3 regions of the Rhizobium sp. BK512 genome follow, and region 3 is predicted to be linked to each of the others. Evidence: predicted binding sites of a transcription regulator. Region 3 holds the regulator's gene; each other region holds the start of a gene.

What was found. The regulator PhoB, encoded in region 3, activates phosphate uptake and scavenging genes when phosphate is short. The targets are predictions, from matches to a motif close to TGTCATNNANCTGTCAT.
Positions count from the first base shown of each region.
Region 1: a site for PhoB is predicted at 2,262-2,278, ahead of FHX06_RS23830 (NAD-glutamate dehydrogenase). Genes of this name have one in related genera too.
Region 2: a site for PhoB is predicted at 1,958-1,974, ahead of FHX06_RS09870 (toxic anion resistance protein). Genes of this name have one in related genera too.

Region 1 is NZ_JACIAS010000007.1:91,195-94,472, forward strand. Features, by position in the region: gene FHX06_RS23830 (NAD-glutamate dehydrogenase) at 1-2,054, opposite strand, end outside; gene pdxY (pyridoxal kinase PdxY) at 2,331-3,206, shown strand; gene FHX06_RS23840 (carbonic anhydrase) at 3,267-3,278, shown strand, end outside.
Region 2 is NZ_JACIAS010000002.1:802,826-806,103, forward strand. Features, by position in the region: gene FHX06_RS09865 (VWA domain-containing protein) at 1-705, opposite strand, end outside; gene FHX06_RS09870 (toxic anion resistance protein) at 720-1,796, opposite strand; gene FHX06_RS09875 (cell envelope integrity EipB family protein) at 2,002-2,841, opposite strand; gene FHX06_RS09880 (RidA family protein) at 2,992-3,278, shown strand, end outside.
Region 3 is NZ_JACIAS010000004.1:495,343-498,620, forward strand. Features, by position in the region: gene pstB (phosphate ABC transporter ATP-binding protein PstB) at 1-279, shown strand, start outside; gene phoU (phosphate signaling complex protein PhoU) at 324-1,037, shown strand; gene phoB (phosphate regulon transcriptional regulator PhoB) at 1,167-1,850, shown strand; gene FHX06_RS17625 (pyrroline-5-carboxylate reductase) at 1,984-2,772, opposite strand; gene FHX06_RS17630 (GcrA family cell cycle regulator) at 3,073-3,278, opposite strand, start outside.

The DNA of each region.
Region 1 (3,278 bases), on a different contig from region 3:
GCGGCGATCGCAGGGTATTTGTCGAGGGTGGTTGCGATATAATCCTGCGAGTAGGCGATGCCGGCCTGGCGCAGGTAGCGCGCATAGGCGCGCAGCACATTCGCCTCGCGAGCCGAGAGGCCAGCTGACAGGATCAGCCCGTTGAAGCTGTCATTGTCGATCGTGTCGCTGAAGGCTGCGACGAAGGCTTCTTCGAGCGGTGCGCCAAAACGTGCGAGGTCAATGTCCGCACCGCTGCGGGCCTCGAGTTCCATGTCGTGCAGCACGACGATGTTGATCGCGCCGTCGGCGGCCGGAACTTCGATATCGAAGGTACGTTCGCTCAGGACGTTGAAGCCGAGGTTTTCGAGGAGAGGCACGCGGCGCGACAGCGGCAGCTGCTCTCCGCTATGGAAGATCTTCAGCGACAGGATGCGGCCGCGTTCGTCGTCCTGGCGATAGTAGAATTCGATGCGGATCGGCTCGCCGGCGGCGCATGCGGTGATGTCGGGCAGATCGCCGACCGCTTCATCCGGCGTGAAGGCTTCCTGGAAGGCGTTGCTGACGCCGAGCTTCGGCGCCTTGGGGCCGGCGAGCATCTCGAAACGGCTGTCCCAGCGCGCGGTGATCTGGCGGATCGTCTCCTCGAGCTTGGCCTGATGGATGCGCGGCGTCTTGCCACCCGAGCGGCCGATGATGAAGTGAACGCGTGCGACACCGCCTTCTGGAAAGGCCGGATAGTAGGCGGAAACGCGGCCATCATAGACAGTCTTCAGATAAGTGCCGATGCGCTCTCGCACGATCGAGTCATATTCCTCTCGCGGCACGAAGACGATGACGGAGACGAAGCGGTCGAAATGGTCGATGCGCGGCAGCACGCGTACGCGCGGGCGGTCGGCGAGATCGTTGATCTGCTCGGCGAAGGTCGCAAGCAGCGGGGTATCGATCTGGAAGAGATCATCGCGGGGGTAGGATTCCAGTGTATTGTCGAGCATGCGGCCGGAATGGCTCATCGGGTCGAAGCCGAAATGCTCCTTCACCTTCTCGATCTTGGAGCGCAGCAGCGGAATTTCAGATGCCGAGGAGGTGTAGGCAGTCGAGGTGAAGAGGCCGACAATGCGCAACTCGCCTGTCACATTCCCCTGGGAGTCGAAGCGCTTGACGCCGACATAGTCCATATAGGCGCGGCGATGGACTATGGATTTCACATTGGCCTTGGTGACGATCAGGAAGTCTGGACCGTCGAGGAATGCGAGGATTTCCGGCGTGGTCGTCACGGCGTCCTTGCCGGTGCGCAGCACGAGAACTTCGGGATTGGAGAGAATGCCGAGACCCGTTCCCTTGTCGCGTTCGACATTCGCATCCGGGCCTTTGCCGGAATAAACGTAGTCGCGCATACCGAGGAAAGTGAAGTTCTCGTCGCGCAGCCAGGTCAGGAAGGCGATCGCTTCGTCGCGGTCGACCTTCTTGCGGCTGGCGCTGTAGTTCGAGAGCTCTGAAATGACCTCATCGACGCGGGCGAGCATTGGCTTCCAATCGGAAACGGCAAGTTCCACCTGCTCGAGCACTGCCTTGATCCGCTTGATCAGGTCGGCGGCCTGGGAGGGGCTGAGCGGCGAAACGTGAAGCTGGATGTGGCTAACGCGCTTAGCCGGGTCGCTCGCTACATCAGCGGAATAGAGTTCCGGGGCCTTGCCGTCCTCCAGGATCAGGATCGGATGAACTGCCATGCAGATGTCGCGATAAGTGCTGGTCACCTCGCCCATGACGGATTCGTACAGGAAGGGCTTGTTGTGATCCGTCACCGAAAGGATGGAGACTGCGATGCCATCGGGGGTGACATCGGCGACCGTGTCGATGCTGACACGCGGTGTCTTGCCGCTCCAGGCGGCGATTTCGGCTGCCGAGTGTACGGCGGAAAGCGCAAGCATTTCCGGCGTGTAGAGTTCGAGATCGTCGCCGCTTGCGCGGCCGAAGAGGATTTCGGGATCGAGATGCGGCTCACCGGTCGCGGCTGCGATCTTGCGCGCGCTCTCGATCTGCTTTTCCCGTTTCGGATTGTTTCTGGCGGCCATGGATCATCCCCCCGATTGTTTTGATGTGGGCAAGTTAGCAGAAGGTTCTTCGAAAGAATCTCTAAAAGAGGGCCTCGAAAAGTCGTTTTCGTGCTTTTTTGGCTATGCTTACGAGAGATTTCGAAAGTTTTTGGGTCGTTTCATGCCGACGGACGGTAAAATCACTTTATCCGGCTTTTCCGTCCCGCCGCACATTTCCACGCTCGCATGAAGAATGGTTGACAGCGCCTCGTCAAAAAGATCATCAACGGCAGTCGAAATTCGGAACCGGATGCCATGTCGGAAAACGCAGCGGGCGCAGTCATCGTCATCTCCAGCCATGTCGTGCGCGGGTCGGTCGGAAACCGTGCCGCGGTCTTCGCGCTGGAAACGCTCGGCCACCAGGTTTGGGCGCTACCGACGATCGTGTTGCCCTGGCATCCAGGCCATGGCCGTTCGACACGGCTTACTTTCGCCGAGGCTGATTTCGAAGCCGCGATCGATGATCTCATCCGCGCGCCGTGGATCGGCGAGGTCAAGGCCGTCCTGTCGGGCTATTTCGGAAACGCGGCCCAAGCCCGTTCCGTCGCGAAGCTCGTTGCGTCGTTGCGCGAGAGGAATCCGGAACTGCTCTATGTCTGCGATCCGGTCATGGGCGATCTCGGTGGCCTCTACGTGCCCGAAGCTACAGCCGAGGCGATCCGTGATCACCTGATACCACTTGCTTCGCTCGCCACGCCCAACCGATACGAACTTGCCTGGCTGTCGGGCGCCGCCCTCGATGACAACAACGCGGTCATGGAGGCCGCCCTTTCGCTCGGTCCCTCGCGCATGCTGGTCACATCGGCGGTGCCGATGATGGCGGGCGGCACGGGCAATCTCTATCTCTCCGGTAAGCATGCTCTGCTTGCAGAACATCGTGTCGTCGAGAACGCGCCCAACGGCCTCGGAGATCTGCTGGCCGCTCTTTTCCTCTCTCGTCTGCTCTCGGGGATGGAGGATGAGAAGGCGCTGCAGCTGGCGACCGCCAGCGTGTTCGAAGTGCTGGCGCGCGCCGTCAAGCGCGGCAGTAACGAACTGATGCTGGCAAGCGATGCCTCCAGCCTCTTGACGCCCATGGCGATGGTGCAGATGCGTCATCTCTTCCACCCTGCGCAACGGCGGAAAAAATAGGGCTGATGCTTTTGCAGCGCAGCAGTTGATCTTGGCTCGCTCGCGCGCTAATCCAAGAGCATGACGAGATTT
Region 2 (3,278 bases), on a different contig from region 3:
GCCTGACAGCTTGTCGTTGGTTTCCTTTATGACAGCCTCATAATTCCACATCGCATCATAGACTGTGCCCTTGCCGGCCGAGTCCGTATAGAGGTCGGCAAGCCAGCCCGACGAGCCAGAGGAGCGCGCGACGCCGGCAAGCAGGCTTCGAACTGTGTCCTGCACAGTCTTGTTGTCGAGATCGCCCGGCTCGATGACAGGCTTGTTGCCGAGCGCGCTTGAAAGCATGGCGAGATAGGCGCTGGCGCCGGAATTCGACTGGGTGGCCGATGTCATCAGGAATTGCAGCGATCCGCTGTTCACCGCTGTCAGGATATCCTTCATGAAGACATCCTTGCCGACCCAACCGAGCTGCTCGGCCTTCGACTTGCGCACGCCAAGGATGACGGGTGTCTGTGCCACCGATGTCAGGTCCTTGACCCTGCGTTTGGCATCGAACATGTCGACCCAGACGCTGGAGGCCGGCCACACGGCATCCTGTTCCACGCCTTGATCGCTTTGCAGCGCAAGGCCGATATCGAGCGTCCCCTCATATTTGAAGGAGCAGGTCGCGTGCTTCTCCTTGCAGAATTCCTCGACGATCGGCTGCAGGATGGTGTTTTCCGAGCCGGAAACGATGGAAAAATTCGGGCCGCTGGTGAAAGCATCGCAGCCTGCCAGTGCCACCAGGCCGGACAGGGTGAGCGCGGACACGAGTGATCGGATAATGATTTTGCCGCTCACGCCTGGGTCATCGCCTTTTTGAGGTCGATTGTCAGCTGTTCCATCTGCTGCTCGGCCTGTGCACGCTTCTTGCGCCCCTCTTCCTGCACGCGCAGTACGCCAGTGACGGTATCGATCAGATCCTGATTGGCCTTGGCAAGTGTATCCATATCGACAATGCCGCGCTGCGACTGCTGCTCGATGGCGATCGCCTGATCCTTCATCATTTCAGAAGCCTGGCGGATCATGTCATTGGTGGCGTCGGTCACCGTCTTCTGCAGGTCCAGGGCCGATTTCTGCCGTGTGAGCCCCAGAAGGATCACCATCTTCTGCTTCCAGGCAGGAACCGTCAGCGCCGAGGTCGCCTGCAGGTTCTCGATCAGCGTCTCGTCGCCGGCCTGGACGATGCGGATCTGCGGAAGCTGCTGAATGCCGAGCTGGCGTGCCTGCTGCAGATAGAAGATGCGCTTTTCAAGCCGGTCGAGCGCCTGGACACTGTCCTGATAGGTCTGGGCTTCCAGCATGCCGCCGCCGGGGCTGGAGGATGCGGCATCGGCCGCGCTCTTCAGCTTCGGTAGCTCGATCAATCGAAACTGCTCGGCGAAATTCTTGCCCGCCTGGACATAGGCATCGAGCTTCACGATCGACTGCATCGTCTCTTCATGCAGGTCGTCGAGCAGGGCGATGTCGCGACGCAGCGTATCCTTGTGGCGGTCGAGCTCCAGGCCGATACGGTCAATCTGGCCGGCGACATCCTCGAACTCCTCCTTGAAGCGCTCGAGACGCGCCTTGGCGGAGAGGAACACGCGGCTCAGGAAACCCCTGTCCTTGATCGACGCGGGATCAAGGCTCTTCGATTTCAGGATGATGTCGGTCAAAAGCTTTCCGACCTCGCCAAGATCCTTATTGCGCACCTCGCGCAGGATCCTGTCGGCATAGTCACTGACGGCTTGCTGCGCGCGGTCGCCGTAAACGGAGATGCCGGCACGGTCCGCAATGCGGATAGTGTCCGTAATCCGGGCGACTTCCCGGGGGTCGGCGGCGATCGCCGGCAGGGGAGCATTCTGGACAGTCGCGAGATCGGTATCGGCCATTCGGGTCGTCTTTCTCGGCTTGCGGCGCAATTGGTGTTACGAATTGTGACCCCATAATCGGAGCAAATGGGTCAAACGCCATGCAGGACCGGAAAGGCAGATTTCCGCAAAGACCGGCCCGCGGCGACTCATCTGCGGGACGACAGTTTAGCTGTACTAGAAATACTGTTTTATGACAGGCGCTTACGTCGGCGCAAAAGCCGTCTTACTGGCAGGCAGGCGCAGCCTTCTTGTCGAGCAGCTCGAGCTTGGCGAGCTTGCCGGTCAGGACGAAGTCTCCATAATCCATCGTCAGATCCCGGGTGATGCCGTTCTCATAGAGCTTGAACGACATGCGGTAGACCGGCAGCGTATCGGATTTGGCATTCTCGTTAAAATAGGAGATCGTCACCGGCCAGAACGAAGACTTGGCAAACTCGCCGGCATTGTCGGCATCGGCCTCGTCCGCAGCCGGAGTTTCCTGCTTGCCCACGATCGTCGTCGTTACCAGGGATTTGTCGCCGTCGTCAGAGCCGTCGAAAACGCGCGCCTCGAAGAAACGCTTGCCGTCCTTGGCGTTCTGGATGACGTCGAGCATGTGCTCGGTCGGAAAACGGCTTTCCGCGAGCTGCAGTTCACGGCTTGCCGGCTGCTTGAGATCGACCTTCACACCCTCCGGCTTGTCTTCGGCCGCACCGTTGACTTCCTTGTCGAGCTGATCGTCGGTGAAGGACTTGGTGTCGAAAGTGAACTTGCCGTCCTTCAGGCTTTCAAAGGTTTTGGTCTGCTGATCGCTGACGCGCACGTTGTCGCCGGTGTCGATCTGGGTGACGAAGCGGAAGTTGGTGGTGAAGCCTTCGCAGTAATTGCCGTCGAACTCATAGACCATGCGGCCATACATGGAAGCGATGCCCGAGCGTTCCGAAGCATCCTTCAGTTCCAGGTCGTAGACGGCGCGGTGAGCGACAAGCCCGGTCGCGATCGCAGCGCTCGTCGCCGGCGCGGCCGCCGAAACATTGGCGGAGACGCTTGCGAGAAGAAGAGCGGCAAGTGACGATCGGAACATTCATTAACTCCTGTTGGACTCGTCCGCGATGTTATAAGAACCGTTTCGGCCAAATCGAGGCGGCCAAGTCGAGGCTCGAAACTGTCACATTAAAGATTCTAGTCTTGATGCATAATTTTTGAAGAATTGACAACAAAAGCGGAGACGAAAATGTCCGATCAAATCGCAACGCGTCTCTCGGAAATGGGGATAACCCTGCCCGAAGCTGCCGCACCCGCCGCCAATTATGTCCCCTATGTCATCAGCGGCAATCTGCTCACCATCTCCGGCCAGCTGCCGCTTGAAGGCGGCAAGGTGGCCGTGTCGGGCCATCTCGGCAAGAATGTCGATGTCGCCACCGGCCAGCGCGCGGCAGAGCTTTGCGCCATCAATATTCTCGCTCAGGCAAAGGCGGCTCTCGGCGGCGACCTCGGCCGCATCCGCCGCGTCATCAAGCT
Region 3 (3,278 bases):
CGCGCCGTTGCGGTCAGCCCGGAAGTCATCCTGATGGACGAACCCTGCTCGGCGCTCGACCCGATCGCGACTGCAAAGGTCGAAGAGCTGATCCACGAGCTGCGTGAAAACTACACGATCGTCATTGTGACGCATTCCATGCAGCAGGCCGCGCGCGTATCACAGCGTACGGCCATGTTCCACCTCGGCAACCTGGTCGAGGAAAACGATACTGACAAGATGTTCACCAATCCGGACGATCCGCGCACCCAGGACTATATCATGGGCCGGTTTGGCTGATTTTGGCAATGTGAAGCCTTCCCGATTTTCGAGGACAAAGCCCCATGGCATCGACACATATTTTTTCCGCCTATGACGACGATCTGAAGTTCCTGTCCCGGCGCATTTCCGAGATGGGTGGTCTTGCCGAACAGATGGGCGCCGACGCAGTTCGCGCGCTGGTCAACGGTGACACCGCACTCGCTCAGAAGGTCATTTCCGACGACGTGATCCTCGATCACGCTGAACGCGAGATCAACGACAAGGCGATCGTCACGATCGCCCGTCGCCAGCCGATGGCCTCCGACCTTCGCGAGATCATGGGTTCGATCCGCATCGCCGCCGACCTCGAGCGCGTCGGCGATCTCGGCAAGAACACGGCAAAGCGCGTCATAGCGGTGCAGAGCACCGGCGTTCCGCGCAAGCTCGCCCGCGGTCTCGAGCATCTCTCCGAACTGGCGCTGGTCCAGCTCAAGGAAGTGCTCGACGTCTACACCAATCGCTCGGCCGACAAGGCCAAGTCCATCCGCGAGCGCGACGACGAGATCGACGCGATGTACACCTCGCTGTTCCGCGAACTCCTCACCTACATGATGGAAGATCCGCGCAACATCACGAGCTGCACGCATCTTCTCTTCTGCGCCAAGAACATCGAGCGCATCGGCGACCACGCGACCAACATCGCCGAGACGATCTACTACATGGCAACCGGCGCCCAGCCGGAAGGCGAGCGTCCGAAGGACGACAGCTCCAATACCGTTGGTGCGGTCACGGAGTAATCCGGACCTGCCGATTGCGTGCGCGCCCCGTCGGGGGCGCGCAGGGTCGCAGCCAATTCCGAGTTCTTGCATGGTCCCTTGCTTAAATCACCCCCGGTTTAAGGATCATGCATTAGGAGACTGACACGCATGATCCCAAGAGTTGCAGTTGTTGAAGATGAAGAGGCGCTGAGCGTGCTTCTCCGCTACAACCTTGAAGCCGAAGGTTTCGAGGTGGATACGATCCTTCGTGGCGACGAAGCCGAAATCCGGCTTCAGGAGCGCACGCCGGACCTGCTCATCCTTGACTGGATGCTGCCGGGCGTTTCCGGCATCGAGCTCTGCCGCCGGCTGCGCATGCGGCCGGAAACCGAGCGCCTGCCGATCATCATGCTGACGGCGCGCGGCGAAGAGAGCGAGCGCGTTCGCGGTCTTTCGACCGGCGCGGACGACTATGTCGTCAAGCCCTTCTCGACGCCGGAACTCGTCGCCCGCGTCAAGGCGATGCTCCGACGCGCCCGTCCCGAGGTGCTCTCCACCGTTCTGAAATGTGGTGATATCGAGCTCGATCGCGAAACGCACCGCGTCCATCGCAAGAGCCGCGAAGTCCGCCTCGGCCCGACCGAATTCCGCCTGCTGGAATTCCTGATGTCCTCGCCGGGCCGCGTCTTCTCCCGCTCGCAGCTTCTCGACGGCGTCTGGGGCCATGATATCTACGTGGACGAGCGCACCGTCGACGTCCATGTCGGCCGCCTGCGCAAGGCGCTGAATTTCTCCAACATGCAGGATGTCATCCGCACCGTGCGCGGCGCGGGATATTCCATGGAAGCTTAAGCTTAATCCGAGTGATCGGAGGTCCAGACGGGTCGCTCGCTTGCCGGGCGGCCCGTTTGTCTATCTGGCGCCCCTAGCTCCTTACGAAAGCCGACACCAGGCGCCGAAAGCGAACCTCGAAAGGATCTGCTTTTTACAGACGGATGCGCACAAGAATTCGATCAAGAGCCTTTTGCAGAGCCGCAGTGCCGCCAAACGCACGAAAGTCTTCGAGCACCTGTTCGTTCAATCCGCCCTTGGTCGAATGCTCGCCGATGAGTTCATCGAAACTCGCGACAGGTTTTGAACGGGCAGCATGGGCGAGGCCGGAAAACAATTGACGGAGGTAGGCGTCGCCAGCCGTTCCCGAGAGCCCCTTGCTCTGCAGCCAGGTCGACGTCGCGTCCAGGATGCCGAAATAGCTGGCCATCAGGCAGCTCGCCACCGCGAGAAGTTCGAACTCCTGCTTGTCTTCAACCTGGATCGCCGTTCCGAGCGCCGAAAAGAGTGTGTGGGAGACCTCGTCGGGCGGGTAGATCGCAGTCGCCCCCTGGAGATCTGCGACGAACGGAAGTGGAATTGCCAGGCTCAGGCGAACCGGCCGATCGATCCACGCCAGCAGTTGATCCATTGGCGTGGCCGCGACAAAGCTGATGACATGGTGGCCCGGCCGAAATCGGAGCGAGCGGATGACCTCCTCGGCAATTTGCGGCCTCACTGCCAAAAATACGAGATCGGAGCGGTCGAGAACATCCTGGTTGCCCAGAGCGATAGACACATTCCCGTTTGCCGCCGCGAGGCGGGAGGCGACGCCTGCGTTGCGAGGTGACAGCGCGATGGGTGTGTCGCGAAACGCCGTCTTGCCCAATCCGGTGACGACAGCCTCGGTAATCGTGCCCGCCCCGACGAACCCCATTGTCATCCGCTTTGGATCGATCTCCATTGGCACCCCCCAAGCGACTATTTGCGCCGTGCTACTCCACCAGAATACCGCATCTGTATCAGAAAATCGCGCTACAGCGCCATGACCACCGGTCCATGCCAGCCTTGGGGCTGAAACGCATCGATGGTCTTGGCCACATAAGCTCGCATTGTCAGGCAGGGTGGATGCCGGCAGAGATCGGCCTTCCGCAGATCGCGGTCAGGAGCCGTTTTCCGGCGTTCCTGTGCCGGCTAAAAAATCACCCCTCCGCGCCAGGCGAGGAGGGGTGATGATACATTGCGTCTGTTGCAAGATCGCTGCTCAGGCGACCCGGACAGCCTTACGGCGTTCGCTCACCGGCTGATAGGCGAGACGCTGGTGGTAGTTGCAATAGGGCGATGAATCCGGGGAGTCGCAGCCGCAGAAGTAGAAATCGTCCTTCAGCGGATCGCCGACCGGCCACTTGCAGGTGCGCTCCGTCAGTTCCGTCAGGCCGAGGCGACGTGAAATAGGCACGACCACGTTTT